DNA from 2 places in the Luteimonas sp. A649 genome. Region 1 is predicted to be linked to the other one. Evidence: predicted binding sites of a transcription regulator. Region 1 holds the regulator's gene; the other holds the start of a gene.
The links. The regulator sigma-54, encoded in region 1, starts transcription at its own class of promoters, with help from an activator protein. The targets are predictions, from matches to a motif close to TGGCACGNGCNTTGC.

Region 1 (15,056 bases):
AGCGCCTGGAAGCGCTGCTCGAGTCCCTTCCCGACGGCGCCTTCCCCGGCCGCGACGCGCTCGAAGCCGAGCTGCTGCGCGCCGACGTGGTCCCGCCCAAGGACGTCCCCGGCACCACGGTCACCATGAATTCGACCGTGCGCTTCCGCGTGGGCCCGGACGAGAGCTTCCAGCTCACCCTGGTCTACCCGCGCGACGCCAACGGCAGCGCCGACCGCATTTCCGTGCTCGCACCCGTCGGCAGCGCCCTGCTGGGCCTGTCCCAGGGCGACGAGATGGAATGGCCCAAGCCCGGCGGCGGCAGCATCAAGGTGCTGATCGAGGAAGTGACCTACCAGCCCGAACGCGCCGGCGAATACCACCGCTGAGGTCGACGGCCGCCAGCAGGCGGCGAACCGTCAGGCGCCGCTGGCGCCCAGCACTTCGCGCAGGAAGGGCACGGTCACCCGCCGCTGCGCGGCCAGCGAGGCCCGGTCCAGCGCATCCAGCTGGGCGGTGAGCCCCGCGAGGTCGCGCCCCGCGCGCCGCAGCAACCACGTGATCGCGGCCTCGTCGAACTGGAGGCCGCGGCGCCGTGCGCGCAGGCGCAGCACCTCGGCGCGGCCGACGTCGTCCAGCGGCTGCAGGGCGATGCGCGCGCACTGCGCCAGGCGCGAGCGCAGGTCGGGCAGCCCGAGCGGCAGCGTTCCCGGCGCCGCCGTGGCCGTATAGAGCACGCCGCCCCCCGCGGCGCGCGCACGGTTGTGGAAATCAAACAGCGCGAGCTCGTCGTCGCGGCGTCCGGCGATCGCCTCGAGCCCGTCCAGCGCCACCAGCCCCAGTCCGTCCAGCGCTTCCAGCGCTTGGTCCAGCCGCCCTGCCGCGGTCACCAGCGGCAGGTAGGCCGCACCGCGTCCAGAGGTTTCGACAGCGGCGCAGGCGGCCAGCGCCAAGTGGGTCTTGCCGGTGCCCGGTGCACCGTCCAGGTACAGCCAGCCGCCGCTGCCGGCGGCCAGCGCCTGCAACTGTGCGAGCGCGCCAGGCGGCGCGCCGACGAAGGTTTCGAAACGCTGGTCGGGTGGGTAGCGCAGCGCCAGCGGCAGCTGCCTGCTCACGCGTCGTCGCGGCCCGGCCCGGAGTCCGTGCCCACCAGGATCTCCGGGGCGTCGCCCGCGCGGCCCGCGTAAAGCCGGCTCGCGGTGTAGCGCTCGTGCGCGAAGCGCAGCAGGACGTTCACCACCGCTGCCGCCGGCAGCGCGATCAGCATGCCGACGAAGCCGAACAGCACCCCGCCGGCCATCACCGCGAAGATCACCGCCACCGGATGCAGGCCGATCCGGTCGCCGACAAGCTTCGGCGTCAGCCAGTAGCTCTCGATCACCTGGCCGAGCGTGAACACCACGGCCACGCCCAGCAGGTGCTTCCAGTCCCCGTATTCGATCAGCGCCGCGACCACGCCGAGCACGATGCCGGTGGCCGGACCGATGTAGGGGATGAAGGTGAACAGCCCGGCGATCAGGCCGATCAGCAGGCCCAGCTCCAGGCCCACCAGCCACAGGCCGATGCCGTACATCACGCCCAGGATCACCATCACCAGGAACTGTCCGCGCAGGAAGCCGCCGAGCACCTCGCTGGATTCGCGCGCCAGGCGCGTCGCCGTCGCGACGTGGTCGCGCGGGATCATCGACTCGATGCGTTCGACCATGCGGTCCCAGTCGCGCAGGAAGAAGAACGTGATCACCGGCAGCAGCACGATGTTCGCCACCCAGGTCAGCATGGCGACGCCGGAGCGGGAGACCACGCCCAGCGCGGTGGCGGCGATGCCGCCGGCGCGTTCTGAGTGCTCGCGGAAGTACTCCATCAACCGCTCGGGGTCCATCCAGCCATCGATGTCGATCCCGGTACGCGCCTCCAGCCAGGGCAGCGCGGTCTGCAGCGTCCAGTCCCAGTAGCCCGGCAGGGCTTCGCCCAGCGTGCGGACCTGCGCCACGATCAAGGGCACCAGGATCACCAGCGCAAGCACCAGGAACAGCAGCATCACGGTGAACACCATCACCACGGCCACGTTGCGCGAGCGCCCGGACTGCTCGAGGCGATCGACCAGCGGATCGCCCATCCAGGCCAGCAGCGCGGCAAGCACGAACGGCGTCAGCACCGCGCCCAGCCGCCAGACCAGCCAGCCGACCGCGAACAACAGCAGTGCCCATTGCAGGCGCACGAGGAAGCGCGAAACCACCTGGTCGGCGTGTTCGTTCATGGGTCCGGGCCTCAGCGCAGGTGGAACTCGGGCGGCACGCCCTCGATGTTGGCGCCGGATTCGACCAGGATCGCGTCGTCAAGCACGCGGCGGAAACCCTCGAGTCCGGTCAGCAGGTCGAGCTCCAGCTCCAGGCTGTTCGGCGTTGCGCGCAACGGCCGGATCCCGCGCACCACCGAAGTCGACTGCAGCCACGAGGACAGGCGCACGAAATCGTTGCTGCTGTTGATCCCGGTCACCACCATGCGCTCGATGGCGGGTTCGCCCACGGGGCTGGCCTTGGCGTAGCGGCGCACCAGGGCATCGGCTGCGCCGTCCGCACCCGAGGCGATGACGCGGCGGGCGAGCGCGTCTTCGTTCGACCAGGTCGCCAGCACGCGGCCGTCGTCGACGAAGGTCCAGTCGGCCTTCCAGCCCGCACCTGCGCGGTAGAGCTTGCCGATCAGCTGCATCGGCGGGCGGTAGCGCGCGGACAGCCGCGATACCGCAGCGGTGTCGCCGCGCCAGATCGCGCCCACCACGGCCTTCTCCGCGGCACTGCCACCCGGCAGCCCCAGGCGGTAGCCACGTTCGATGGCACGGTCGAGCACCGGCCGGGCGACGTTGTTCTGCCCCACGGCGACCAGGCGCGGGCCGCTGCCGTCATCGATCGCCAGCCACAGCACCGGCTTGGGACGGGGCTCCGGCCAGACAGGCAGGCCCAGCGCGCCGGCGATGGCATTGACGTCTTCCTCGCGGAAGCGCACCACCAGCATCGTGGTGTAGGTCGGCGAACCCGCGGCCGAACGGCCCTCGTCCTGGCGGTAGTCGTAGCCCTCGACGAAGTCCCCGGCGCGGCGCAGTTCGCGCGAGACGCCGGGACGGTTGGCGACCCCGGCGTCGCCGGACATCTTGCCCAGCACCTGCGCCAGCGCCCGGGCGAAGCCCGACTGGCGCGCGGATTCAGCCTGGCTCCCGACCGCGACCTCGGCCTGGTACATGCCGCTGGCCCCGGCGCGGTCGCCCTCCATGCGCTGCGCGTGCGCCCATCCGGGGAGCAGCAGCGCAAGCAGCAACGTGATCAGCAACGCCTTGGGCATCATCGTTCCAGGGACCGTGTCAGGCCGGAATGGTGCCGCAGCGGCGCCCCCGCGTCCATGAAGACGGCTCCGGGACTGCTAAAATCGACGCTTTCCCGCTCCGGCGAGCCATCGTGACCAGCCCCACTCCGCTGACCTACCGTGATGCAGGCGTCGATATCGATGCCGGCAATGAAGTCGTCGAACGCATCAAGCCGCTGGTGAAGCGGACCTTCCGCCCCGAGGTGATGGGCGGCCTGGGCGGCTTTGGCGCGCTGTTCGACCTCTCGGGCAAGTACCGGGAGCCGGTGCTGGTCTCGGGCACCGACGGCGTCGGCACCAAGCTCAAGCTCGCGCAGCAGCTCGGCCGCCACGACACGATCGGCATCGACCTGGTGGGCATGTGCGTGAACGACGTGCTGGTGCAGGGCGCCGAGCCGCTGTTCTTCCTCGACTACTTCGCCACCGGCAAGCTCGACATCGACACCACGGTGGCCGTGGTCGGCGGCATCGCCAAGGGCTGCGAACTCGCCGGTTGCGCGCTGATCGGCGGCGAGACCGCCGAGATGCCGGACATGTACGGCCCGGGCGAGTACGACCTGGCGGGCTTCACCGTCGGCGCCGTGGAGAAGTCCGAACTGCGCGACGGCGGCCGCGTCGCTGCCGGCGACGTGCTGATCGGCATCGCCTCCAGCGGCCCGCATTCCAACGGCTACTCGTTGGTCCGCCGCATCTACGACCGCGCCGGCCGCCCCGGCGATGTCGACCTCGACGGCGTGCGCCTGGAAGACGCGCTGATGGCGCCGACCGCGCTGTACGTGAAGCCGGTGCTGGAACTTCTGCGCGGGGCCGAAGGTGCGTCGATCCACGCCATGGCGCATATCACCGGTGGCGGCCTGACCGAGAACATCATCCGCGTGGTGCCCGATGGCCTGGCGCTGGACATCGATGCCGGTGCCTGGACGATGCCGGCGGTGTTCGACTGGCTGCAGCGCGAAGGCGCGGTGGCGCGCGAAGAGATGTGGCGCACCTTCAACTGCGGCATCGGCTTCGTGCTGGTGGTCGATCCCGCGCGTGCGGCGGCGGTGTCCGCGGCGCTCGACGCGCTGGCACTGGCGCACTGGACGATCGGCAGCGTGGCACCGGCAACTGCCGGCACGGCGCGCGTGCGCATCGGCTGAGCGCGATGGCAGTGGCCCCCACGACCCCGCGCCTGGCGGTGCTGGCCTCGGGGCGCGGCAGCAACCTGCAGGCGATCCTCGACGCAATCGCTGACGGCCGCCTGGACGCGCGCGTGGCCGGCGTCTTCGGGGATCGCCCCAAAGCCGTGGCGCTGCAGCGCGCGCGCGATGCGGGCATTCCGGCGCGCGGCCTGCGGCCGCGGGATTTCACCGAACGCCGTGACTACGATGCCGCGCTGTTCGCCGCGGTCGCCGCCGTGGAGCCCGACTTCATCGTCTGCGCCGGCTACATGCGCCTGCTCGGCGCCGAGGCGCTCGAACCCTGGCAGGGCAGGATCATCAACATCCACCCGTCGCTGCTGCCGGACTTCAAGGGATTGGACACGCACGCGCGGGCGCTGGAAGGCGGCGTCGCCGAGCATGGCGCCAGCCTGCACTACGTCACCGCCGACCTCGATGGCGGCCCAGTGATCGCGCAGGCGCGGGTCCCTGTCCTGCCCGGTGACGATGCCGACGCACTGGCCGCGCGCGTGCTCGCGGTGGAACACCCGCTGATGCTGGCGACGCTGCAAATGCTGTGTGCTGGTCGCATCACCCTGCGCGACGCCACGGTCGAACTCGACGGACAGGCGCTCAAGGCCCCGCTTCAGCTGGCATCCAACCGCCTGCGGGCATGATCCGGTCCTTCATGGACACCCCCACTCCCCTCCTGCCCCTGGCCCTCGCGCTGGCCTTGGCGACCACGTTCGGCAGCGCGCCGACGCGCGCCGGGGACACTGCGGCCGCCGCTGCGGCCACGACGGCGGACGGTGGCGCGGGCGTCGATGCCCCCGCCGCGGTGGAATCCGTCGATGCGCACGAACTCCAGCCCTTCGTCGCCACCTACGACGCGTGGAACGAAGGCAAGCCCGCCGGCACCGCCAACATGGCGCTGGCGCGCATCGACGGGCACTGGAGGGTTGACCTCGACATCACCGGCAACCGCGGCCTGGCGCGCTGGATCCGCCTGGATATCGACCAGGGCACGGTCTTCGACGAAGTCGACGGCAAGTACCGCCCGTTGCGCCAGGACACGCAACGCAAGGCGCTGTTCATGGGCCGCGAGGTCGAAGGTGTCTACGACTGGCAGGCCGGCGTCGCGCGCTGGAGCGGCGACATCAAGCCCGAACGCCGCAAGCCCGTGCCGCTGCAGGACGGCGACATGAGCGGGCTGCTGATCAACCTGGCCATCATCCGCGACGCCCTGCCCGGACGCAGCCTGAGCTATCGCTTCGTCGACGGCGGCCGCGTGCGCCAGCACGAGTACACGGTGGCCGAGGCCGCTGAATACCTCGAGGTCGACGGCCTGTCGTACGAAGCCATGCGGGTTTCACGCACCAACGGCGGCAACGATGAAACCATCGTGTGGGTGGCGCGCGGCGTGCCGACGCCCATCCGCATCCTGCAGCGCGAAAACGGCGAAGACGCCATCGACCTGCGCCTGGTCGCATATCAAGGAGCCCCCTAGATGCAGAACCTGAAGTCCATCCGCGGCCGTGCCGCGCTCGTCGCCTCCGGCTTGCTGCTGGCCCTCTCCGCCGCGCCCGCGCTTGCGATCGAGGCCTTCACCGCCGACTACCAGGCCAACTACATGGGCATGGAAGCAACCGCGACCATGAGCCTCGCCAGTGCCGGCCAGGACCGCTGGGAGTACCGCATCGACATCGGCGGCATGGGCGCCGAACTCGCGCAGAGCACCGTGTTCGAAATCGACGGCGACGCGTGGCGCCCGCTGAAGAGCGTCGACAGCCAGCGCGGCACCAGCGGCCTGGCGGCGATGCTGGTCAAGCGCAAGACGGTCACCGCCGACTACGACTGGGGTCGCGGCGAAGCACGCTGGACCGGAGACGTGAAGGACGACCGCGCCGGCCCGGTGAAGCTGCGCGCGGGTGACCTCGACGGCATGCTGATGAACCTGGTGCTGGTGCGCGACGTGGCTGCGGGCAAGCCGCTCAACTACCGCCTGGTCGAGGACGGCCGGGTCAAGCGCCAGAACTTCGAAGTCGCCGGCCAGGAAACGATCCAGGTCGGCGGCAAGTCACACGAGGCCACGCGCGTCGTGCGCAGGGACGGCAAGCGCGAGATCATCGCGTGGGTCGTGGACGGCCTGCCGGTGCCGGCGCGGGTACTGCAGCGGCGCGATGGCAAGGACCACATCGATCTGCGGCTGACCGCGGTGCGCTGACGCGCCTCACCGGCAGCACGAACCGGGGCCCTGCGATGCAGTGCCCTCTTCGTTTCAGTCGATCCGCTGGATCCGCGCACCAAGACCAGACAGCTTCCGCTCGATGTGCTCGTAGCCGCGATCCAGGTGGTAGATGCGGTCGATCAGCGTCTCGCCTTCGGCGACCAGGCCCGCCAGCACCAGTGATGCCGACGCGCGCAGGTCGGTCGCCATCACCGGCGCCCCGCTGAGGCGCTCGACGCCGGTGACCTTGGCCCGGTTGCCATCGATCTGGATGTCCGCACCCAGCCGCATCAGCTCGTTCACGTGCATGAAGCGGTTTTCGAAGATCGTCTCGTCGATCGTCGCCACGCCCTCGGCGATGCAGTCCAGGGCCATGAACTGCGCCTGCATGTCGGTCGGGAACGCCGGGTGCGGCGCGGTGGTGATGTCGACGGCACGCGGACGGCGGCCACGCATGTCGATGGTGATGCGGTCGCGATCGATGGCGATGTCGCCGCCGGCCGCGGCCAGCCGCTCCAGCACCGCGTCCATGGTGTCCGGCCGCGCATGGGTGATCGTGACGCGCCCGCCGGTGATTGCGCCTGCGACAAGGAAGGTGCCAGCCTCGATGCGGTCGGCGACCACGTCGTGCCGCGCGCCGTGCAGCCGGTCGACGCCGTGCACGACGATGCGCGAACCGCCCGCGCCTTCGATGTCCGCGCCCATCGCCAGCAGGCAGTCGGCGAGGTCGACGATCTCGGGCTCGCGCGCGGCGTTGTCGATGACCGTCGTGCCCTGCGCCAGCGTGGCCGCCATCAGCAGGTTCTCGGTGGCGCCGACGCTGACCGTGTCGAAGGCGACATGGGCGCCCTGCAGGCGGCCGGCGCGGGCGTTGATGAAACCGTGCTCGACGGTGATGCGCGCGCCGAGTGCCTCGAGCGCACGGATGTGCAGGTCGACCGGGCGCGAGCCGATCGCGCAGCCGCCGGGCAGCGCGACTTCGGCGGCGCCATGGCGTGCCACCAGCGGCCCGAGCACCAGCACCGAGGCGCGCATCGTGCGCACCAGCTCGTAGGGCGCGATGTGGCTGTTGACGCCGCGGGGATCCACCACCACGTGGCTGCCGTCGGCGTCATGGGTGACGCCCGCGCCGAGTCCGTCGAGGACGCGCGCGGTGGTGACCACGTCATGCAGGTGCGGGACGTTGCCGATCTCCACCGGCTCGTCGGCCAGCAGGGTCGCGCACAGGATCGGAAGCACGGCGTTCTTGGCGCCGGACACGCGGATCTCACCCTCCAGGGGCACTCCGCCACTCACCAAGATCTTCTGCATCAGGCGGACCGGTGCTCGTCGGGGGTCTGCGTCCGCAGGGCCAGGGCGTGGATCTCGTTGCCCATCAGCGCGCCCAGGGTGGCGTAGACCATGCGATGGCGGGCCAGCGGCAGGCGACCGCCGAAATCCGGGTGCACCACCAGCGCCTCGAAATGCACGCCGTCGTCGCCACGAACATCGACATCGGCGCCCGGCAGGCCCTGCTCGATGAGTTTGCGGATGGTGTCTGCGTCCAAGGGGTTCTTCCCGTAATGAAGGGCAAATGAGCGGCCGTCCAGCGCCGGCGCAAAGGCGCGCAGGCCACGGGACAATCCGCGTAAGATGAACGGGTTAGCCTAACAAAAAAAGGGTCCGGCCCGGAAATGTCCGGCAGCAGCCACCAGCCAGCCAGCGCCGTCGGCGCGCACGATTTCGCGGCCAGCGGCCGCCGTGTATTCGAGATCGAGGGCCGGGGCCTGGCCGCCGTGGCCGCCCGCATCGACGGCGACTTTTCCCGCGCCTGCGCCCTGCTGCTCGCCTGCCGCGGACGCGTGGTCTGCACCGGCATGGGCAAGTCCGGCCACGTGGCCCGCAAGATCGCCGCCACCTTCGCGTCCACCGGCACGCCCGCGTTCTACGTCCACCCCGGCGAAGCCGGCCACGGCGACCTGGGCATGGTTACCGACGCCGACGTCGTGCTGGCGCTCTCGTACTCCGGCGAATCCGACGAAGTGCTGCAGCTGCTCCCGGTGCTCAAGCGCCAGGGCAACCCGCTGGTGTCCCTGACCGGACGCGTCGGCTCGACGCTGGCCAGCGCCGCCGCCGTGCACCTGGACGTCAGCGTGCCCGAAGAGGCCTGCCCGCTGCACCTGGCGCCGACGTCGAGCACCACCGCCTCGCTGGCCATGGGCGACGCACTGGCCGTGGCCCTGCTCGAGGCCCGCGGCTTCACCGCCGACGACTTCGCGCGCTCGCACCCCGCCGGCGCGCTCGGCCGCCGCCTGCTGCTGCACATCGCCGATGTCATGCACACCGGCGATGCCGTGCCCTGCGTGCCCGCGCACGCCACCATCAGCGAAGCGCTGGCCGAAATCAGCCGCAAGATGCTGGGCATGACCGCGGTGGTCGACGACGACGGCCGCCTGCTTGGCCTGTACACCGACGGCGACCTGCGCCGCAGCCTCGATGCCGGCATCGACGTGCGCACCACGCCCATCTCCGAAGTGATGACGCGCAGCCCGCGCACCATCGGCCCCGACGCGCTGGCAGCGGAAGCCGCGCAGCTGATGGAGGCGCACAAGATCGGTGGCCTGGTGGTCGTGGAGGACGACGGCCGCGTGGCCGGCGCCCTGAATATTCACGACCTGTTGCGTGCACGCGTGGTGTGATCACGTGTTCATGCCCGCCCACAGCCGCCCCGCTCCGTCCACCGAATTGCTCGCACGCGCCGCGCGCATCCGCCTGGCGTGTTTCGACGTCGATGGCACCCTGACCGACGGACGCCTGTACATCGCGGCCGATGGCACCGAGACCAAGGCCTTCCACGTCCACGACGGCCTTGGCCTGTCGCTGCTGCTCCGCGCCGGCATCGCGGTGGTGTTCGTGACCGCGCGTTCCAGCGCGGCGGCCGAGATCCGCGCCCGCGACCTCGGCGTCGAAGCCCACACCGGCATCAAGGACAAGCTCGCCTGCGTCGAAGGCCTGCGCACGCGCATGGGCCTGGCCGCCGACGAGGTCGCCTTCATGGGCGACGACCTCACCGATCTGGCGGTGCTGTCCGCCGCCGGCCTGGCAGCCGCGCCTGCCGATGCGCAGCCGGCGATCCTCGGCCACGTGCACTGGCAATCCGCGCACCGTGGCGGCGAAGGCGCGGCGCGCGAGTTCTGCGAGCTGCTGCTGGCCGCCCGTGGCGACGCCGGCGCCGGTGGCGATGCCGCGGGGGCAGGCCAGTGAACTGGCGCGGCGCCTTGATCATCGTGCTGCTGGTGGCCGCGATCGCCAGCGGCTGGTCGGCCTGGCGACAGCGCGCGGAAGCCCCCGCGGCCGCAGGTGCGAGCGACCGTTCCGATTACGTGCTGGAGGATTTCGAGCTGGTCTCGCTCGACAACGACGGCAACGAGGCGTTCACCCTGCGCGCGCCGCACCTGCACCGCGACCCGGTGGACGAAACCATGTCCCTCCGCGAGCCGCTGTTCCTGCTTCCCGAAGACGGCGGCGAGCTGTACTGGGACCTGCGTGCCGCCACCGGCTGGATCAGCGCCGACAGCGAACGGATGCGCCTGGAGGGCCAGGTCGTCGCCCTCTCCGACCCGGCTGGCGACCGCGCGATGCGCCTGGACACCGAGGCCCTCGAAGTCCTGCCCCGCCAGCGCCGCGCCAGCAGCGACCTCGCCGTGACCATCACCCAGCCCGGCACTACAATGCGCGGCACCGGCATGGAAGTCGACCTGGCCGACAAGCGCTTCCAGCTCACCTCCAAGGTCCACACCACTTATGTCCCCACGCGCCGTTAGCCTCACGACGTTCCTGGCACTGGCCGCAGCCGTCGCCGTGGCGCCCGCCTGGGCGAAATCGACCGATCGCAACCAGCCGATGGACCTCACCTCCAACAGCAACGACTGTTCGGTGGGCGACGACGGCGGCCCCTGCGTCTTCACCGGCAACGTGCGCATCGTGCAGGGCACGCTGGACGTGCGCGCCGCCAAGGCCGACGTGCGCCGCGGCGGCGGCGACATCCAGAAGGTCATCCTTACCGGGGCGCCCGTGCGCCTGAAGCAGGACCTCGACGGCGGCGGCTCGATCGATGCCACCGCCAGCAACGTCGACTACGACCTGCAGACCGAGACCGTGGTCTTCACCGGCAACGTCGAGATCAACCAGCCCGGCCGCGGCACCATGGGCGGCGGGCGCATCGTTTACAACATGCGGACCGGGCGGGTCCAGGGCGGCGGCGAGGAAGGCGGCCAGGTCCGCACCCGCATCCTTCCCAAGGGCGCCAAGGCCGACCAGGGCGGCAACTGATGCTGGTCGCCGAAGGCCTGCGCAAGCGCTACCGCCAGCGCGAAGTCGTGCGCGAATTCGGGCTGACGCTCGACGCCGGCGAGGTCGTCGGCCTGCTCGGCCCCAACGGCGCCGGCAAGACCACCTGCTTCTACATGATCGTCGGCCTGGTGCCGGCCGATGCCGGGCGCATCGTCCTTGACGGCCGCGACATCACCGGCGAACCCATGTACCGCCGCGCCCGCCTGGGCGTGGGCTACCTGCCGCAGGAACCCTCGGTGTTCCGCAAGCTGTCGGTGGCCGACAACATCAAGCTGGTGCTCGAACTGCGCAAGGACCTCGACCGCAAGGGCCGCGAGGACGAACTCGAGTCGCTGATGGACGAACTGCAGGTGACCCACGTCGCCGGCCAGAACGGCGCCAGCCTGTCGGGCGGTGAGCGCCGCAGGGTCGAAATCGCACGTGCGCTGGCGGCCCGGCCACGCCTGATCCTGCTCGACGAACCCTTCGCCGGCGTCGACCCGATCTCCGTCGGCGAGATCCAGCGCATCGTCCGCCACCTCAAGAACCGGGGCATCGGCGTACTCATCACCGACCACAACGTCCGCGAGACCTTGGGCATTTGCGACCGCGCGTATATCCTCAATGAAGGCAGCGTGCTCGCGCAGGGGGCTCCGGACGCGCTGCTGGCCGACCCGGACGTGCGCCGGGTCTACCTGGGGGATTCCTTCCGGCTGTAAGCCGGCGGGCGCCCCCGCCTGATCGGGGACACCGTGAAACCTCGCCTGCAGACATCGCTGGGACAGCACCTGGTACTGACGCCGCAGCTGCGCCAGGCCCTGCATCTCCTGCAGCTTTCGATGCCCGAGCTAGAGCTCGAGATCACCGAGGCGGTCGAGAGCAATCCGCTGCTGGAATGGGACGAAACGGCTCCGCCGTCGTCTGCGGATGAGGCCTCCGGATCCGACGGCGACGACGCCCGCGCAGACGGAAACGACGATGCCGCCCAGGACGCCTGGGACGACGACCGCGACGTCGCCTGGGACGAAAGCTACGGTAGCGGTGGCGGCAGTGGTGGCGGCGACGACCAGGACGGCGACGCCTCCGAGCGCATCGCCCAGTCCGAGACCCTGCGCGACCACCTCCTCTGGCAGCTCAACCTCAGCCACCTGTCGCCACGCGAGCTCGCCATCGGCGTGGCGCTGGTCGACGCCATCGACGATGACGGCTACCTGCGCGAACCGCTGTCCGCGATCGCCGAGGCACTGGCACCGGACCTTCGCTGCAACGAGGACGAGATCGCGGCGGTGCTGCGCACGGTGCAGCGCCTGGACCCGACCGGCGTGGGTGCACGCGACCTCGGCGAGTGCCTGCTGCTGCAGCTCGACACCCTGCCCGAAGACACTCCCGGCCGCGACGTCGCCCGCCGCGCGGTGGCGACGCTGATCGAGCGCCTGGCCAAGCTGGGCACCGATGGCGTCGCCGAGGCGCTGGGCTGCAGCAGGGAGGATGCGGTCGCCGCGCTGCAGTTGATCCGCGGCCTCGACCCGCGCCCGGGCGCCGGCATCGGGGGCATGCCACACGACACCTACGTGGTTCCCGACTGCAGCATCGCGCGCCACAACGGCGTCTGGCGGGTCACGCTGGCGGGCGGCCGCCATTCCCGCCTGACCATCCACCGCGGTTACGAGCAGATGCTGCAGCACACCGCAGGCACCGATGCAGGCTACCTGCGCGGCCGCCTGCAGGAGGCGCGCTGGCTGCTGAAGAACATCGAGGCCCGTGGCGAAACCCTGCTCAAGGTGGTCCGTTGCCTGGTGCGGGAGCAGTCGGGCTTCCTCGAGTTCGGCGGCCAGGCACTGCGCCCGTTGACGCTGCGCGAAGTCGCCGCGCAGATCGGCATGCACGAATCCACCGTCTCCCGGGCGGTGTCGCGCAAGTACGTGCACACGCCGCGGGGCACCATTCCCCTTCGTGCCTTCTTCGCTTCGGGCATCGACACCGGTGGCGGCGGCGAGGCCTCCAGCATCGCCATCCAGGACATGATCCGCCGCCTGGTCGAAGCCGAGGACCCGCGCAAGCCGCTGTCCGACGCGCGCCTGGCGGACCGGCTCAAGGACAGCGGTGTCCCTGTGGCACGACGCACCGTCGCCAAGTATCGCGAAGCACTGAACATCCCGTCATCGCACGAACGCGTGCGCATCGCCTGAACTCCGTGTGGCCGCTTCCCGCCCCCGGGGGGCTGGGTTAACCTGTCCGTGACAACCACCGCGCCGCCATGCGCGATGCTGTGGTCCCCACGGAGAAAGGAGGTTGCGATGCTCATCGAGACCCACGGCCAGCAGATGGACGTCACCCCGGCCCTGCGCGACTACGTTGAAACCAAGCTTGGCAGGCTGTCGCGCCTCTACGATCCACCGCTGCAGGTCCGCACCCAGCTCAGCATCGACAAGCCCGACCATCGCGCCGAAGCCACGGTCATCGTCGCCGGCAAACCTCTCCACGCCGACGCCCGCGCGGCCGACATGTATGCCGCCATCGACCTCCTCGCCGACAAGCTCGACCGCATGCTGGTCAAGGAAAAGAAGAAGATGATCGACCAGCACCGTCGCGGCGGGAATCCGGTGCGCGACGGCGAGTTCGGCTGAAGCCGGCGATCGAAGGCCCGGGGGATGCCTTACACCGACCTGCTCACCGCCGGCCGCATCGTGCAAGTGGTGGAACCCGGTAACCGTGACCAGGTGCTGGATGTCGCCGCCCGCCTGCTGGGCGGCGGCTCGCCGGCGCTGACCCCGGCGATCGCGGATGGCCTGCGCCGGCGCGAAGCGGTCGGCAGCACCGGCATCGGCCGCGGCGTAGCGATTCCGCACTGCCGCAGCGATGGCTGCCGCGAGCCGATGGCGGCCTTCCTCCGGCTGGCCAATCCGGTGGATTTCGACGCCCGTGACGGCGAGCCCGTGGACTTGGTCTTCGCGATGGCGGTTCCGGGCGACCACGCCCAGCAGCAACACCTCGACACCCTCTCCGAACTCGCAGGCCGCTTCGCCGACGCCGGTTTCCGGGAGTCGGTGCGCGGCGCACCCGACATCGCCGCGCTGCGCGCCCTGCTGCTGCAGAACGACGCCCCCCGGCGGACAGGGTCGGGATGAGGGCGGTCGTCACCGCACAGGGATTGTTCGACCAGCTCAAGGACCGGTTGGAGCTGCGCTGGCTGGCCGGCCAGGCCGGCGCGTCGCGGCAGCTGGAATCGGTCGACGCCGTATCGCGACGGCCGTCGCTGGCCGGCTACCTCAACATCATCTATCCCAACAAGGTGCAGATCCTCGGCGGCGAAGAGCTCGCCTGGCTGGATGGGCTGGAGCCGCGGCAGCGCTGGGAAACGCTGGAGAAGATCCTGCAGTTCAGCCCGTTGGCGCTGGTGGTCAACAAGGGCCAGCCCTGCCCCGAGGACCTGGTCAAGATGGCCGAGGAATCGGGCATCGCGCTCTGGGCGTCGCAACGCCGCGGCCATGAGCTCTACAACGTCCTGCAGTACCACCTCGCCGGCGCACTTGCGCCGCGGGTCACGCTGCACGGGGTGTTCATGGAGATCTACTCCATCGGCGTGCTGATCACCGGCGAGTCCGGGACCGGCAAGAGCGAGCTCGCGCTGGAACTGGTCACCCGAGGCCACCGCCTGGTTGCCGACGACGCGCCGGAGTTCGCGCAGCTCGCGCCCGACGTGCTCGACGGCACCTGCCCGGAGCTGCTGCAGGACCTGCTCGAACTGCGCGGCCTGGGCGTGCTCAACATCCGCGAGATGTTCGGCGATACCGCGGTGAAGCGGAACAAGTACCTGCGCCTGGTCGTCCACCTCGCGCGGCCGGACAGCGCCCATGATGCGCGCGACCCCAGCGGCATGGTCCGGCTCACCGGTGACCTCGGCTCGCGGCGCGTGCTCGACCTCGACGTACCGATGATCACGCTGCCGGTGATGCCGGGGCGCAACCTGGCGGTCCTCACCGAGGCCGCCACCCGCGTGCACGTGCTGCGCTCCAAGGGCGTGGATCCCGCCGCGGCCTTCC
Region 2 (15,056 bases), on a different contig from region 1:
CTGCGCGGCGGCGATACCGAAGCCGCCCTGGATGCAGCACGCGCCTTTGCCGCCGAGGCTCCCGGCAATGTCGAAGCGCAGCGCATGCTGGCGCTGGCGCTGCGCGTCAGCGGCGATCTCGAGGCGGCTCGCAACGCGGTCCTCGTCGCCATCGCGCTGGCACCCGACGACGCCGACCTGCACATGGAACACGCCAGCCTCCAGCTCGGCATGCGCGACCCGGAAGCGGCGCAGCAGGCGCTGCGGGCCACCGTGGGCATTGACCCCAACCATTTCGCTGCCTACGCCACGCAGGGGCACTTGGCCCTGGCGCGCGGCGACCTCGCCGAAGCCGAGCGCCAGGTCCGGCTGGCCGAGCGGGTGGAGCCGGAGCACCCCGCGCTACAGGCGCTGACGGGCATGATCGCGCTACGTCGCGGCAACGGTGCCGCCGCGGTCGCGCAGCTGTCCGCGGCCGCGCAGCGGGCCCCCGGCGATGCGCTCACGCTGCAGTCGCTGGCCTTTGCGCATTTCCACGAGGGCCATTTCGCCTTTGCCGAGCAGGCCTTCCGCAAGCTGCTGGAGATCTCGCCGCCAGGCAGGGACGCCCGCCTCATGATCGCGCTCCTGCAGGAGCGCCAGGGGCGCCCACGGGACGCCATCGACGAACTGGCGCCGCTGCTGGCCGACACGGCCACCGCCACGCCCCAGGTCCGGCGCTTTGCCGGCGAGCTCGAGCTCGTGGCGGACCGGCCGGCGCGTGCGCTGGAACACCTGCGCGAGGCGTTCTCCGCGCTGCCGGGCGAACCCCGCGCCACGACCGCGATCGTCGAGGCCTGGCGGCGCCTGGGCGCTGTCGACGAAGCGCGGGCGATGCTTGACGCGGCGCTCGCGACCGCGCCGGACAACGACGGCCTGTGGCGCGCGCGCCTGGTCTTCGACCCGTTCGGCGAGGCCGCCGGCAGGCTGATCGAACGCTGGCGCCGGCACAGCCCCACGTCGATCAATGCCCTGGATGCGGAGATGGCCTTCCATGCCAGCGAAGGGCGACCGTCGGACGTCGCGGCCGCGGCGCACGCGCTGCTGGAACTCGCCCCGGGCCATTTCGGCGCCGAGGTGCGGCTGGCGGACGCGCTGCTCGAGACCGATCCTGCACAGGCGCTGCGGCGCATCGAGTCGGTGCTTGGGCGCGAAAACCTGCGCCCGGAAGCGAAGGCGACGTTTGAAGTGCGCCTGGGCCTGGCGCGGCACCGCACGGGCGATTTCGCCGGCGCGCTGGCGCATTGGAACCGGCCCGACGCAGCGGCTCCCGGCAATCGCCTGCCGCTGCCCGAGGCCACCCCTGCGCCGGCCGAATGGCCCGAAGCCGCGGCCCCGGCACCCGACGCCCCGCCGGTGGCGTTCCTGCTGGGCCTGCCGGGCGGGCTGTCCGAGCGCGGTGCGCAACTCCTGCGCCCCGTGCCGACCTTCCGCGACGACCGCGTCGGCGGCTCGCCACCGGCCGATGTCTTCCAGGACATCGGTTCCTGGACGGGCGTCGCCGCCGGCAAGCTCGATGCACCAACGGTGATCAACACCTGGCGCGCCGCACTGCCGCGACGCGGCATCCGTGGCGCGGTGATCGACTGGCTGCCGTGGTGGGACAACAGCTACACCTCGGTGGTGCGCGCGGCGTTGCCCGAGGCGCGGCTGCTGGTCATGCTGCGCGACCCGCGCGACATGCTCATGGACTGGATCGCGTTCGGCGCCAGCACGCCGTTCACGGCGGGGACGCCGCAGGCCGCGGCCGACTGGCTGGCCGTCGCGCTCGCCCAGATCGCCACGCTGCATGAACTCGACCTGGTGGCCCACCACCTGCTGCGCGTCGATGACATCGCCGACGACCCGCCGGCGATGTCCGCCCGGATGGGTGAGGCGCTTGGCGTCAAGCTGCCAACGCCGCCACGCGGCCTCTTCGGCAACCCGCGCTTCAGCGCCGGCGCGTGGCGCAGCTATGCCGACCTGCTTGCCGGACCGTTCGCGGCGCTGGCGCCGGTGGCGCGCCGCTTCGGCTATCCGGACGCCTGACCCCGAGGAGCACGACCATGCACGTCACAAGCGAGAGCTTCGCCCACGGCCAGCCGATCCCCGTCGGGTTCGCCTTCGGCGCGCCCGACGGCCTGGGCGGCAACCGCAATCCGCAGCTGTCCTGGGGCGACGCGCCCGACGGCACGCGCTCGTTCGCGCTGCTCTGCATCGATGCCGACGCGCCCACGGACCCGGCGCTGGCCGCGGACGACGGGACCGACATCCCGGTCGACCATCCGCGCGGCGACTTCGTGCACTGGGCGATGGTGGACATCCCGCCGCAGGTCACCGCGATCGCCGCCGGCAGCTGCAGCGAGGGCGTGACCAAGGGCGGCAAGCGCGCGCCGGCCGGTCCGGCCGGCACGCGCCAGGGCCTGAACGACTACACCGGCTGGTTTGCCGCCGACGCCGACATGGCCGGCGATTGGCTGGGCTACGACGGTCCGTACCCGCCGCCGCACGACCTGCGGGTGCACCGCTATTTCTTCCGGGTGTTCGCGCTGGACGTCGAGCGGCTGGAGCTGCCGGAACGGTTCACCGCCGGCGACGTGCTGCGGGCAATGCAGGGCCATGTGCTGGCCGAAGCCGCCACCTGGGGCAGCTACAGCCTGCACGCTTCCCACGCCTGAGACGACTGCACCAGCGACCTGTGGGAGCAGCCATCGCAGCTATAGCTGCGATGGCGACGGACCCCGTCGCTGCGACAGCCCCTCCCGCAGGAGGATCCGGCCGCCGCCGCCTCGCGACTCCCGCCTATTCGGCGGCAGCCACCTGCTCCTGCTCCACCACCATGTCGAGCACGTGCACCACGGCCGATGCGTCGGCCGGCACGTTCTGGCGCTGGTAGCGGTCCAGGCGCAGCACCGTGCGCACGCCGGGCGTGTGTTCGAAGCCTTCGATCTCTTCGTACATCGGCCCCCATTCGCCGATGTCCTGCTTGAGGCCGCTGTCGTCGTAGTGGATCTCGCGGACCTGCAGGCAGCGATACTCGGGCATCAGAGGATGGTGGCAGTCGACGCGCTCGGCGGCGACTTCAAGGAACACGCGCTCGGGCTCGCCGCCATGGCGGGTGCGCGCGGTGGGCGCGCCGATAAAGACCAGGCGGTCGCCCAGGCCGTTGGTGAGCGCAAGCCGCGGTGGCTCGCCGCCGTCGAGCGCGAGCGCATGGCTGCCCGACAGCCGGGTGTGGGCCTCGCGCTCCATCGCCATCAGTGGTTCCGCGCAGGCCATCTGGGTGCTCACCATCGGGCCGAAGGCGACGGCGTCGGCCTCGAGGTTGAAGTCGCCGCCCATGTGGTTGCAGGCGTTGGACACCGAGACCCGGCCGTCAGCGAAATCAAGCTGCAGCGCGGCGTCGGTGTTCGCGAAGAGGGCGTCGATGCGGCTGCCATCGGCGGCCGTCGCGGCGTCGAGCTGCCAGTGGTGGGCGCCGAGCGTGGCCGCGAGGTCCGGTGCGGGCGCGGTGCCGGGCGCCGCCGGGGCCGCGGCGGGCGAGGGTGTCGCGGGGGGCGCGGCGTCGTTGGTGCCGGGCGAACAGGCGGCCAGCGCGAGCGGCAGGACAAGTGCGAACAGTGGCTTCATGGTGTGGCTCCGGGGCAGGGACCTGGGTTAACGCGCAATGCGCGGGAACGGGGTTGCGTGGACCTCAATCGCCCACCGGCAACCACAGCAGCAGCGCCGCGCCGAGCAGGATGCGATACACCGCGAATCCGGTGAACCGGTGGTGTTCGATGTAGCCGAGCAGCCATTTGACCACCATGAAGCCGGTGATCGTGGCCGCGGCGAAGGCGATGCCGACGTCGGCCCAGGCTTCGCCGCCCAGCCCGCCGTCCATCGCGAGCTCGAGGAAGGTGTAGGCACTGGCCGCGAACATGGTCGGGATGCCGACCAGGAACACGAATTCGGCTGCGTCCCGGCGCCGGCTCAGGCCGGCGAGCATGGCGATGAAGATCGCCGCCGCCGAGCGCGAGGTGCCCGGGAACACGCCCGCCAGCACCTGCGCCAGGCCGACCAGGATGGCGATCGTCCAGGTGACGTCGGTGCCGTCGGGGCGGCGTTCGGCCAGGCGTTCGGCGACGATCATCCACACGCCGCCGATCACCAGCGCCCAGGCGATCGGCGTGACCGTCTCCGGCAGCTCCCAACCCAGCAGCCGCACCGGCAGGCCGACCGCGGCGGTGACCAGGAAGGCGACTGCGAGCTTCATCGCGTAGTCGCGGTTGCGGGCGTCGCCCAGGCCCGTCACCAAGGCGGTGATGCGCTCGCGGAACACCAGGGTGATGGCGAGGATCGCGCCGGCCTGGATGACGATGTTGAAGAAGTCCGAGCGCGCGCCCAGCCAGCGCTGGGCGATCAGCAGGTGGCCGGTGCTGGAGATCGGCAGGAACTCGGTCAGGCCTTCAAGGATGCCCAGGAGCAGGGCGGCCAGCGGGTCGGTCATCGGTCAGGATCCAGGCGGTGGTCGTGCTGTGGGTGGGGAGGATGGCCACAGGCCGGGCGGCCGCGGCGATCAACGCGGCAGCATAGCCGATGCCCTGGCCGCACCCGTTTGGTGCGATCTATCTTGGATCCGCACCTGATTGGTGCAGTGCGGGGCTGCCGTCCCGGTCTGCCCCAAGGAATTCAATCACCTGGGGCATGGCACGGCGCTTGCGATACTTCCTCCCCGACACCCGGGCGCGCCCGGGACCCATCCTTGAGCACCGGAGCCCTCCATGTCCCTCGACACCGTTGAAAAGCTGATCAAAGACCACCGGGTCGAATTCGTCGACCTGCGCTTCTCCGACATGCGCGGCGTCCAGCACCACGTCACCTACCCGGTGTCGGTCATCGAGCCGGCGTTGTTCGAGGACGGCAAGATGTTCGACGGCTCCTCGATCGGCGGCTGGCGCGGCATCCACCAGTCGGACATGGTGCTGCTGCCCGATCCCGGCACCGCCTTCCTGGATCCCTTCACCGCCGACCCGACGATGGTGCTCACCTGCGACGTGCTCGATCCGACCACGATGCAGGCCTACAACCGCGATCCGCGCGGCATCGCGCGTCGCGCCGAGGCCTTCCTCAAGTCCAGCGGCATCGCCGACCAGGCCTTCTTCGGCCCCGAGCCCGAGTTCTTCATCTTCGATTCCGTGCGCTATGCCAACGACATGGGCCACACCTTCTTCCACGTCGACTCCGAAGAAGCCGCGTGGAACTCCGGTCGCGAGTACGAGGGCGGCAACACCGGCTATCGGCCCGGCGTGAAGGGTGGCTACTTCCCCGTGGCGCCGCTGGACTCGCTGCACGATATCCGCGCCGAGATGTGCAAGACGCTGGAGCAGGTCGGCATCGAGATCGAAGTGCATCACCACGAAGTCGCCAACGCCGGCCAGTGCGAGATCGGCACCAAGTTCAGCTCGCTGGTGCAGAAGGCCGACGAACTGCTGACCACCAAATACGTGGTCAAGAACGTCGCCCACCGCAACGGCAAGACCGCGACCTTCATGCCCAAGCCGCTGGTCGGCGACAACGGCAGCGGCATGCACGTGCACCAGTCGCTGGCGAAGGGCGGGACCAACCTGTTCTCCGGCGACGGCTACGGCGGCCTGAGCCAGACCGCGCTGTGGTACATCGGCGGCGTGTTCAAGCACGCGCGCGCGATCAACGCCTTCACCAACGCGAGCACCAACAGCTACAAGCGCCTGGTGCCGGGCTTCGAGGCGCCGGTGATGCTGGCGTACTCCGCGTCCAACCGCTCCGCGTCCTGCCGCATCCCCTACGTGTCCAATCCCAAGGCGCGCCGTGTCGAGTTCCGCTTCCCCGATGCGATGAACGCCGGCTACCTGACCTTCACCGCGCTGATGATGGCGGGCCTGGATGGCATCCGTAACCAGATCGACCCGGGCGGCCCCAGCGACAAGGACCTCTACGACCTGCCGCCGGAAGAGGCCAAGGGCATCCCGACCGTCTGCCACTCGCTCGACCAGGCGCTGGAAGCGCTCGACGCCGACCGCGAGTTCCTCAAGGCGGGTGGCGTGATGAGCGACGACTTCATCGACGCGTACATCACGCTGAAGATGAAGGAGGTCACTGCGTTCCGCTCGGCGACGCATCCGTTGGAATACCAGATGTATTACGCGATCTGACGCAGGGCGCTGGGGCGCCGAGGTGCCGAGGTACCGGGGGCCAAGGCCCTTGAGTGCTCATGTCCCCCGGCGCTGGCCTGCGGCCATCGCCTCCTCCTTGACTTCGCTCTCAAGGGCCTTGGCCCCCGGTGCGCAGCAATACGCAGTGGCCCCAGGAGCAAAGCCGGTATCCCGCGCACCTGCAGCAACGCCGAGCCCCGTCGTGGCCGGGAGGCCTTCGCGGGGAAGTAAAGGAGGAGGCATCCGCCGCCAGGCGGATGCCGGGGGACATGAGCCGCGAAGGCCTCCCGGCCGCGGCGGGGCCCCTCAGGTCACGGCGCCGCTTCTTCCGCCACCTTGCATTGCCTGGCCATCAGAGGTTCGATTGCCGCATGAACGTCAAACCCCTTGCGGCAGTCCTTTGCCTTGCCCTGCTCGCCGGTTGCGCCCACCAGCCGCCTCGCAATCCGATGGCGACCTGGGTGCCGTCGCCCAACCACGACGAACGACGCCCGGTCGTCATCGTCCTGCACTACACCGAGCAGGACTCGGTCGAGCAGAGCCTGCACACCCTGCGCACGCGCAACAGCGGCGGGCCGGTGAGCTCGCACTACCTGGTTGGCGATGACGGTGCGATCTACCAGCTCGTCGCTGACGGCCACCGCGCCTGGCACGCCGGCGGCGGCCGCTGGGGCACGATCACCGACCTCAACTCGGCATCGATCGGCATCGAGATCGACAACAACGGCCGCGAGCCTTTCACCGAGCCGCAGGTGCAAGCGCTGCTGCGCCTGCTCGACGACCTGTGCGAACGCCTGCGCATCCCGCGCAGCCAGGTGATCGGCCATTCCGACCTCGCACCGTCGCGCAAGATCGACCCGGGTGCGCTGTTCCCGTGGAAGCGGTTGGCCGAGGCCGGGTTCGGAATCTGGCCGGCCGACGATGCACCGCCGGCGCCGGAAGGCTTCGATGCCATGCGCGCGCTGCGGCTGGTGGGCTACGACACCAGCAACCCGGAGGCTACGATCCGCGCCTTCCGCCTGCGCTTCCGCGGTGATGCGCAGACGACGCTCGACGTCGAGGACCTGCGCGTGCTGCATGCGCTGACGCTGCCCGATGGGGCGGGGCTTGCGACACAGGGCGCGGACTGACGCGTGTCGCGGATCGCATCGGCACGGGGGTGCAGGACTGCCCGATGACGAGGCGCGGCCCTGCATGGGTGACAGGCATCTTCCAGGTGCCATCGCCCCCGGCATGCACTAGATTGGTGCAATGCAGCCCGGACTCGATCGCGCCCATGACCAGCTGAGCACGCCCGTGCTGGCCGTGTCGGCCATGGGTCTGATCGAGGCGGGGAACCTGGCGAGCGGGCAGTGGCTGGGCGTGTCCCTGCGCAGATTGGCGGGCCTCCCGCTGGGGGCCTTGGAAGCGCAGGGCGATGCGCTGGCGCGCGCGGTTTCCGGCGACCGGGGCGCGGACCATCCTTCGGCTGCGCCCGGCGTGCTTCGCCTGCCCCGATTGCCGCTCGCGTATCCCGGTGCCGCGCCACGGTTCGCCGAGGCCTGGCTGACCCCGCGCGAGGCCGGCGGCTGGCTGCTGGAGTTGCATCCGGTCGACGAATTCCCCGGCGGCGACCCGGTCGCGGCCCTGCCCCTGGCCATGTCGGCAGCGCTCAAGGGGCTGGCCCACGAGCTGCGCAATCCGCTCGCCGGGCTCAAGGGTGCGGCGCAACTGCTGGCGCGGCGCATTCCCGGCGGCGACGCCTCCGCGCGCGAACTGGTGGAGCTTGTGGACTCCGAGGTCGCGCGCCTGGCGCAGCTGGTCGACCGCATGCTCGATCCCGCGCCGCCGCGGCCGCACGCCCCGCTCAACGTGCATGCCGTACTCGAGCGCGTGCTGCGCCTGGCCGAGGCCGACGCCGGGTGGGCGGTGAAGCTGACGCGCGACTACGACCCCAGCCTTCCCGAGATCGAGGGCGATCCCGACCGGATGGTGCAGGCCGTCTGGAACCTGGTTCGCAACGCCCTCGAAGCCGGCGCGGGCGAAGTGGTGCTGCGCACGCGCGCCGAGCACGGCGTGCGCATCGGCAGCGTGCTGCACGCGCTCGCCTTGCGCCTGGAGATCGTGGATGACGGGCGCGGCGTGCCCGAGGAGCTGGCCGAACAGGTGTTCGTGCCGCTGGTGTCGGGTCGCGCCGAGGGCAGCGGGCTTGGCCTCGCGATGGCGCAGCAGGCGGCGCGCGAGCACCGCGGCAGCCTCGCCTACCGATCGCGGCCGGGGCATACCGTCTTCACCCTGCTGCTGCCCTATGCAGCGGCGATCGCGGTTGATGACTCGGGTCACGAGGTCCCGGATCCGGCGCGAGGCGTGGCTGGCAATGTCGAGGAGAAGGGTGATGACCAGCACTGACGGTGCCCGCATCTGGGTCGTCGACGACGACCGTGCGGTGCGCTTCGTGCTCGCCACCGCGCTGCGCGAGGCGGGCTACGCGGTTACCGGCTTCGAGTCCGCGACCGACGTACTGTCCACGCTCGACCGCGGTGGCGCGCGACCGCAGCTGCTGTTCACCGATGTCCGCATGCCCGGCGACGACGGCCTGGCCTTGCTCGATGCCTTGAAGCGGCGGCTGCCATCGCTGCCGGTGGTGGTGATGAGCGCGCACACCGATGTTGCCAGCACCGCCGGGGCGTTCCGCGGCGGCGCGCAGGAGTTCCTGTCGAAACCCTTCGACCTCGACGACGCCGTGGCCCTGGCCGCGCGCGCGCTGGGCAAGGTCGGCGACGCAGCCACGGTCCCGGCCGCCGTGGCGAGCGCGACCGACGGCGACGACATGCTCTTCGGCGAGTCACCAGCGATGCAGCAGCTGTTCCGTGCCATCGGCCGCCTGGCGCAGGCGCCACTGTCGGTGCTGGTCACCGGCGAGACCGGCACCGGCAAGGAACTGGTGGCGCGCGCGCTGCACCGCGAGTCGCCGCGCGCGCGCGGGCCCTTCGTCGCACTCAACACCGCGGCGATTCCCGCAGAGCTGCTGGAAAGCGAACTCTTCGGCCACGAAGCCGGCGCCTTCACCGGCGCCCAGCGCCGCCACGTCGGCCGCTTCGAGCAGGCCCACGGCGGCACCCTGTTCCTCGACGAGATCGGCGACATGCCGCTGCCGCTGCAGACGCGCCTGCTGCGCGTGCTGGCCGAGGGCGAGTTCTTCCGCGTCGGCGGCCGCGAGCTGATCCGCGTCGACGTGCGCGTGGTCGCGGCCACCCATCAGGATCTCGAGGCCAAGGTCCGCGACGGCAGCTTCCGCGCCGACCTGCTGCATCGCCTGGACGTGGTGCGCCTGCGGCTGCCGCCGCTGCGCGAGCGCCGGGGTGATGTCCCGCGCCTGGCCGAAGGCTTCCTGCAGCGCGCGGCGGGGCGCTTCGACGCGTCGCCCAAGCGCCTGTCGCGCCCGGCACTCGAGCGCCTGCAGGGGTACGACTGGCCGGGCAACGTGCGCGAACTGCAGAACGTCTGTTGGCGGCTGGCCGCGCTGGCGCCGGGTGACGTCATCGGCGCGGCGGATCTCGCGGATGCGCTGGGGCCGGACAAGGTTGCTACCGGCGCCTCCAGTGCGCCCGCAGCCGGCGAAGGCCCGGAGTGGGCCGCCCACCTGCGTGACTGGGCGCGCGCGAAGCTGGCCGCGCACGGCGACGGCATCCATGCCGAAGCCCGCGAGCGCCTGGACCAGGTGTTGCTGGATGTCGCGCTGGAGCATACCGGCGGCCGTCGCAGCGAGGCCGCCGCCCGCCTCGGCCTGGGGCGCAACACGCTGACGCGAAAGCTCGGTGCGCGCCGCCCAGGACGCTGAATCCGTGGCTCACGTATCCGACACCGCGGCGCGGCTACCCTTGTCGCTTCCGCGAACCACCGTGAGACCGATGCGTCACCCGATCACCGCCCTTGTCGCCGCCGGCCTGCTCGCCGCGTGTGCCAGCACGCCGCCCGCCCAGCGCGAGCCCGTGCCACTGCCGCCCCCGCCGCGCGCGGATGCCGGCACCGCGCGCCTGGCCCATGCCAACCTGACCGCGGCCTCGGCCACGCTGGCCAGCGGCCGCATCACCCTGCGCGCCGAAGCCGACGGCGTGCGCCTGGGCGGCGACGTCGGCGGCCTCAGCCGCAATGGCGCCCATGTCCTGCAGGTGCACGCACTGGGCGACTGCAGTGCTGTCGACGCCTCCAGCGCCGGTCCGTACTTCGATGCCAGCGGCAGCGGCGCGCTGGACGGTGGCAGCGACCGCATCATCGCCAACGAACGCGGCGTGGCCCGCGTCGACCAGCGGGTCCGCGGCGCCGTGCTCGGCGGCGGCTCGGCCAACGACATCGCCGGGCGTTCGCTCGTCGTGCTCGGCTCCACCGCCGGCGCGACCGGCGCGCGGATCGCCTGCGGCGTCATCACCATCGCGCCCGACGGCGCCTCACTGGAACAGGAGTAACACCCATGCGCACGATCCAGACGACCCTGCTTGCGGCTTCGCTCGCACTCGGCCTCGCGGCCTGCAACCCGCCGCAGGATGCACCCGACGCGGCGGCAACGCCTCCCGCCGGACCGACGGCCATGCCCGCGGACACCGCGCCCGACATGACCACCACGCCGCCAGCGCACACGGTGGCCATCCTGTCGGCGACCGAGGGCAATTCGGTCACCGGCGAGATCGCGTTCGCCGCCGTGGACGGCGGCGTCGCGATCACCGGCCAGGTCAACGGCCTGCCACCCAACAGCGAGCACGGCTTCCACGTGCACGAGACCGGCGACTGCAGCGCGCCCGACGCCACCAGTGCCGGCGGCCACTTCAATCCCGCGGGCGCGGCCCACGGCCGCATCGGTTCCGACGAACACCACGTCGGCGACACCGACAACATCGTGGCCGACGATACCGGCGTGGCGATCATCGACACTCGCCTGGACGGCGCCACGCTTGCCGACGGCGCGCCGTCGGACGTGCTCGGCCGCGGGGTGATCGTGCACGCCGATCCGGACGACTACGCCACCCAGCCGACCGGCAACGCCGGTGCGCGCCTGGCCTGCGGCGTGATCACGCAGTCGATGTGACTCAGCGCGCGGGCGGGGCCTCGAGCTCCGCCCGCGCGTCGCCGCGGCAGTGGATGAACTCCACTGCCAGGCCATGGGCGCGCAGCAGGCTGGACAGCTGGCGCTGGCGGGCTTCGAAGTGGGCGTACAGGCGCTCAAGCCGGGCGCGCGCCTCATCGTCGGCGCCTGCGGCGTCCGGGGCATGGCGGGCCAGCCAGCCGGCATGCGTGAACAAGGCCATCCGCACCTCGCCCGCGGCATAGCGCAGCAGCGGTTCCGGCGGCGCGTCCAGCCAGGCCTCGCGCGTGGGCGACAGCAGCGCGGTTTCCAGCACCGGCCACAGCGGCGCCAGTCCGGCGTGCTCGTACTGCATCGCGGTGAGCGCACAGAGGTCGTGCACGGTGAGGTAGCGCGCGTGCTCGACCTGCATGCCGAAGGCCTCCTGAGCCGCCAGCGCGGTGCCGGCACCGGCCATGCCTTCTTCCATCAGGTCGGCCTCGCAGCGCGCGGACACGCGGGCGAGCGCGGCGGCGTCGCCGTCGAGGACGAAGGGCAGCAGCCGCAAGGGGCCACCGGAGTACTCGGGCGCGGGCGACAGCGCGCCCGGGAGCTGTCCTTCGTGGCTGCCGAACGCGAGCACGCGTGCGCCGCCGCCCGGCGCGCGCGGCGCCTTGGCGGCGAGCTGCCACAGCTCCTGGTGCAGGGGCCAGCCGGGGCGCAGCAGTTCGACCGGGTCGAAGTGCGCCGCGACCAGGGTCAGGTCGAGCCCGGTGGCATCTGGGGCGAACTTCGCGAGGTCGGCGGCAACCAGCGCGGCCAGTGCGCCGCCGTCGGCCTGCGGGACCGCGTCGCGCGCGGCGCGGGTGCCCGGTGCCAGCTCCAGCGCGAGCGCGCCGAGCACTCGCGGGCTACGGGGGGGATTGGATGCGGTCTTGTTCATTGGCCCTGCGCATGGGCGGCGCTAAACTCGCTCCATTATGCCCGCCATGGTCGGTGGGTCGCCCGCGAGGTCCCAGATGCTGCATGGTCGCCCCGTCGCCGTCCTCGGCGGCGTCCGCATTCCCTTCTGCCGCCAGAACACGGCCTACTCCGACGTCGGAAACCTCGGCATGTCGGTGCGCACCCTGGGCGCGCTGGTGGAGAAGTTCGGCCTCCACGGCCAGCGCCTGGGCGAGGTCGCGATGGGTGCGGTCATCAAGCACTCCAGCGATTGGAACCTCGGCCGCGAAGCCGCGCTGTCGTCGGGGCTGTCACCGCTGACCCCCGGCATCACCCTGCAGCGCGCTTGCGGCACGTCGCTTGATTCGATCATCACCATCGGCAACAAGATCGCCACCGGCCAGATCGACAGCGGCATCGGCGGCGGCAGCGACACCACCTCCGACGTGCCGATCGTCTACGGTCGCGCGCTGCGGCGCCGGCTGCTCGCGGCCAATGCGGCCAAGACCACGAAGGACAAGCTGGCGCAGTTCAAAGGCTTCCGCCTGGGCGAACTGAAGCCTGACTTCCCGGGCGTGGCCGAACCCCGCACCGGCAAGTCGATGGGCGAGCACTGCGAGGACATGGCCAAGGAGTGGAACATCGCGCGCGACTCGCAGGACGAGCTCGCGGTGGCGTCGCACCACAAGCTGGCCGCGGCCTATGAGCGCGGCTTCTTCGACGACCTGATCGTGGCCTTCCGGGGCGTGTCGCGCGACAACATCCTGCGCGCCGACAGCACGCTGGAAAAGCTGGCCACGCTGAAGCCGGCCTTCGACCGCACGTCGGGCCGCGGCACGCTGACCGCCGGCAATTCCACGCCGCTCACCGACGGCGCCGCCGCCTGCCTGCTGTCCACCGACGAGTGGGCGGCGCAGCACGGCCACGAGGTGCTGTGCCACGTCCGCGACGCGCACGTGTCGGCGGTCGACTTCGTCCACGGCGAGGGCCTGCTGATGGCGCCGACCGTGGCCGTGGCCGAGATGCTCGCGCGCAACAATCTGACGCTGCAGGACTTCGACATCTACGAGATCCACGAGGCCTTCGCCGCCCAGGTGCTGTGCACGCTGCGCGCCTGGGAGAGCGAGGACTATTGCCGCAACCGGCTCGGACTCGACGCGCCGATGGGCCGCATCGACCCGGTGAAGATCAATCCCGTGGGCTCGTCGCTCGCCACCGGCCATCCCTTCGCCGCCACCGGCGCGCGCGTGGTTGCGACCGCCGCGCGCCAGCTGCAGGAACGCGGCGGCGGCCGCGCGCTGGTCTCGATCTGCACCGCCGGCGGCATGGGCGTGGTCGCGATCCTGGAGCGCTGAGCGGGCTCACTCGCGCAGGCGCGGCATGCCGTGTTCGTCGCGGTCCTCGATGGCGGCGGCGTCGTGGATGCCCTGGCGCAGGTCGCGGTCCGCGAACGGCGTGACCGCTTCACCACGCTGCGCGCGCAGTGCGTTGGCGTAGGCGGCGCGGGCGCGGGCGTCGTCACCGGCCATGGCATGGCCGTCACCCAGCTCTTCCCAGGCCTCGGCGCCGGCACCCTGCGCGATCGCGCGGTGCAGATGGTCCTCGGCCTGCGGCCACTGGCCGCGCGCGCGCGCCAATCGGGCGAGGGTCAGCAGCAGGGCCGGGCTGCCCGGGTGCTGCTGCAGCCAGCGCTGCGCCGCGGCTTCGCGGTGCTCGATGCGCTCCACCGGCAGTCGGCCGTAGCGCAGGGCGAGGTCTTCGTCCCAGCGCGTGTCCAGCGCGTGTTCGATGCTCGACGTCGCGGCGTCCTCCCAGCGCAGCGCGGCGGCGCGTTCGGAATAGGCCGCGACCACGGCGGGCTCGCTGCGCAGGGGCTTGGGCAGGACTTCCCAACGCTCGGCCAGCGCATTGGCGTCGGTGGCCTCGTCCAGCGCCTGCGCCGCCCACACGCGCTCGCGATCGGCCAGCGCCGCGTCCGGCCAGGCCTGCTGCTGGCGCAGCGCACCCAGCAGCGAATAGGCCTCGGCGGCCTGGCGGGACGACGCCAATGCGTCGGCGCGCAGGGCCAGGCCTCGGGGCGACAGCGGCTGCGCATCGGGATCGTCCAACGCCACAAGGGCATCGGTCGGGCGGCCCTCGGCCAGGGCCAGCTCGGCGCGCCCGATGGCGCGGGTCAGGGCGTGGCGTGCGTCGATCGCATCCAGGTGGCTGCGCGCGGCGGCATGGTCACCGCGGGCCAGCGCGGCGCGGGCCGCGGCCAGCCGGGCAACCGCGGCGTCGCTCTCGTCGGACGCCTGCGGCAGCAGCTTTTCAGCGCGCGCGTAATGGCCCTGGTGCAGGGCTTCGAGCCCCGTGCCCAGGCGTTCGCGCGACTGGCGCTCGCGGCGGCGGCGGAAGGCGCGCAGCGGCACCGCCACCAGCGACCACAGCAGCCACAGTGCGAACAGCGCGACAACCACGGCCACCGACACCCACAGAAGGTTGGTGGTGTAGTCCCAGCCGCGGTAGCGCACGAGCACGTAGCCGGGATCCTGGGCGAGCAGGTTCCAGGCGAGCGCGCCGATGATGGCCAGCAGGATCCAGACAAGCAGGTTGCGGAACAGGTTCATGGCAGACCTCCAGATACTCGGACCACCGTAGCGACGGGGATGTCGTGGCTGTGTTCATGGCCACCGGACCGCGAGCCTGCGTTCAGCCAGCCAGCGCGGGGACAGGCGCCGCCGCGGGACGATCGCGGCGAAGCCGCAGCTGGTCCAGCGTGGTGCCAAGCTCGGGCAGCGCGAGCTCGAGCGGCATCGCGGCGATGGCATCCAGCTCGCGCCGGTGCGCGTCGCGCGCGGGGGAATCCGGCCACAGCCGCGGCAGCCAGGTCGCCGCCCGCGCCAGTGCTGCGGCATGCCCGCTGC

Region 2: the regulator sigma-54 is predicted to act here: its motif matches at 4,685-4,699, upstream of glnA (type I glutamate--ammonia ligase).

What each region holds. Positions count from the first base shown of each region.
Region 1 covers NZ_JBSVRQ010000001.1:382,914-397,969, reverse strand. The annotation lists gene rnk (nucleoside diphosphate kinase regulator) at 1-368, shown strand, start outside; gene hda (DnaA regulatory inactivator Hda) at 399-1,094, opposite strand; gene ACW5E8_RS01890 (AI-2E family transporter) at 1,091-2,236, opposite strand; gene ACW5E8_RS01885 (DUF2066 domain-containing protein) at 2,248-3,315, opposite strand; gene purM (phosphoribosylformylglycinamidine cyclo-ligase) at 3,345-4,475, shown strand; gene purN (phosphoribosylglycinamide formyltransferase) at 4,481-5,152, shown strand; gene ACW5E8_RS01870 (DUF3108 domain-containing protein) at 5,164-5,982, shown strand; gene ACW5E8_RS01865 (DUF3108 domain-containing protein) at 5,983-6,699, shown strand; gene murA (UDP-N-acetylglucosamine 1-carboxyvinyltransferase) at 6,754-8,013, opposite strand; gene ACW5E8_RS01855 (BolA family protein) at 8,013-8,249, opposite strand; gene ACW5E8_RS01850 (KpsF/GutQ family sugar-phosphate isomerase) at 8,376-9,380, shown strand; gene ACW5E8_RS01845 (KdsC family phosphatase) at 9,391-9,945, shown strand; gene lptC (LPS export ABC transporter periplasmic protein LptC) at 9,969-10,505, shown strand; gene lptA (lipopolysaccharide transport periplasmic protein LptA) at 10,486-11,013, shown strand; gene lptB (LPS export ABC transporter ATP-binding protein) at 11,013-11,732, shown strand; gene ACW5E8_RS01825 (RNA polymerase factor sigma-54) at 11,766-13,202, shown strand; gene hpf (ribosome hibernation-promoting factor, HPF/YfiA family) at 13,311-13,640, shown strand; gene ACW5E8_RS01815 (PTS sugar transporter subunit IIA) at 13,665-14,141, shown strand; gene hprK (HPr(Ser) kinase/phosphatase) at 14,138-15,056, shown strand, end outside.
Region 2 covers NZ_JBSVRQ010000004.1:65,677-80,732, forward strand. The annotation lists gene ACW5E8_RS13660 (tetratricopeptide repeat protein) at 1-2,046, shown strand, start outside; gene ACW5E8_RS13665 (YbhB/YbcL family Raf kinase inhibitor-like protein) at 2,064-2,675, shown strand; gene ACW5E8_RS13670 (DUF4377 domain-containing protein) at 2,800-3,627, opposite strand; gene ACW5E8_RS13675 (undecaprenyl-diphosphate phosphatase) at 3,692-4,486, opposite strand; gene glnA (type I glutamate--ammonia ligase) at 4,761-6,170, shown strand; gene ACW5E8_RS13685 (N-acetylmuramoyl-L-alanine amidase) at 6,542-7,300, shown strand; gene ACW5E8_RS13690 (two-component system sensor histidine kinase NtrB) at 7,422-8,558, shown strand; gene ntrC (nitrogen regulation protein NR(I)) at 8,545-9,990, shown strand; gene ACW5E8_RS13700 (superoxide dismutase family protein) at 10,061-10,615, shown strand; gene ACW5E8_RS13705 (superoxide dismutase family protein) at 10,621-11,232, shown strand; gene ACW5E8_RS13710 (hypothetical protein) at 11,234-12,151, opposite strand; gene ACW5E8_RS13715 (acetyl-CoA C-acetyltransferase) at 12,228-13,505, shown strand; gene ACW5E8_RS13720 (heme biosynthesis HemY N-terminal domain-containing protein) at 13,512-14,759, opposite strand; gene ACW5E8_RS13725 (uroporphyrinogen-III C-methyltransferase) at 14,842-15,056, opposite strand, start outside.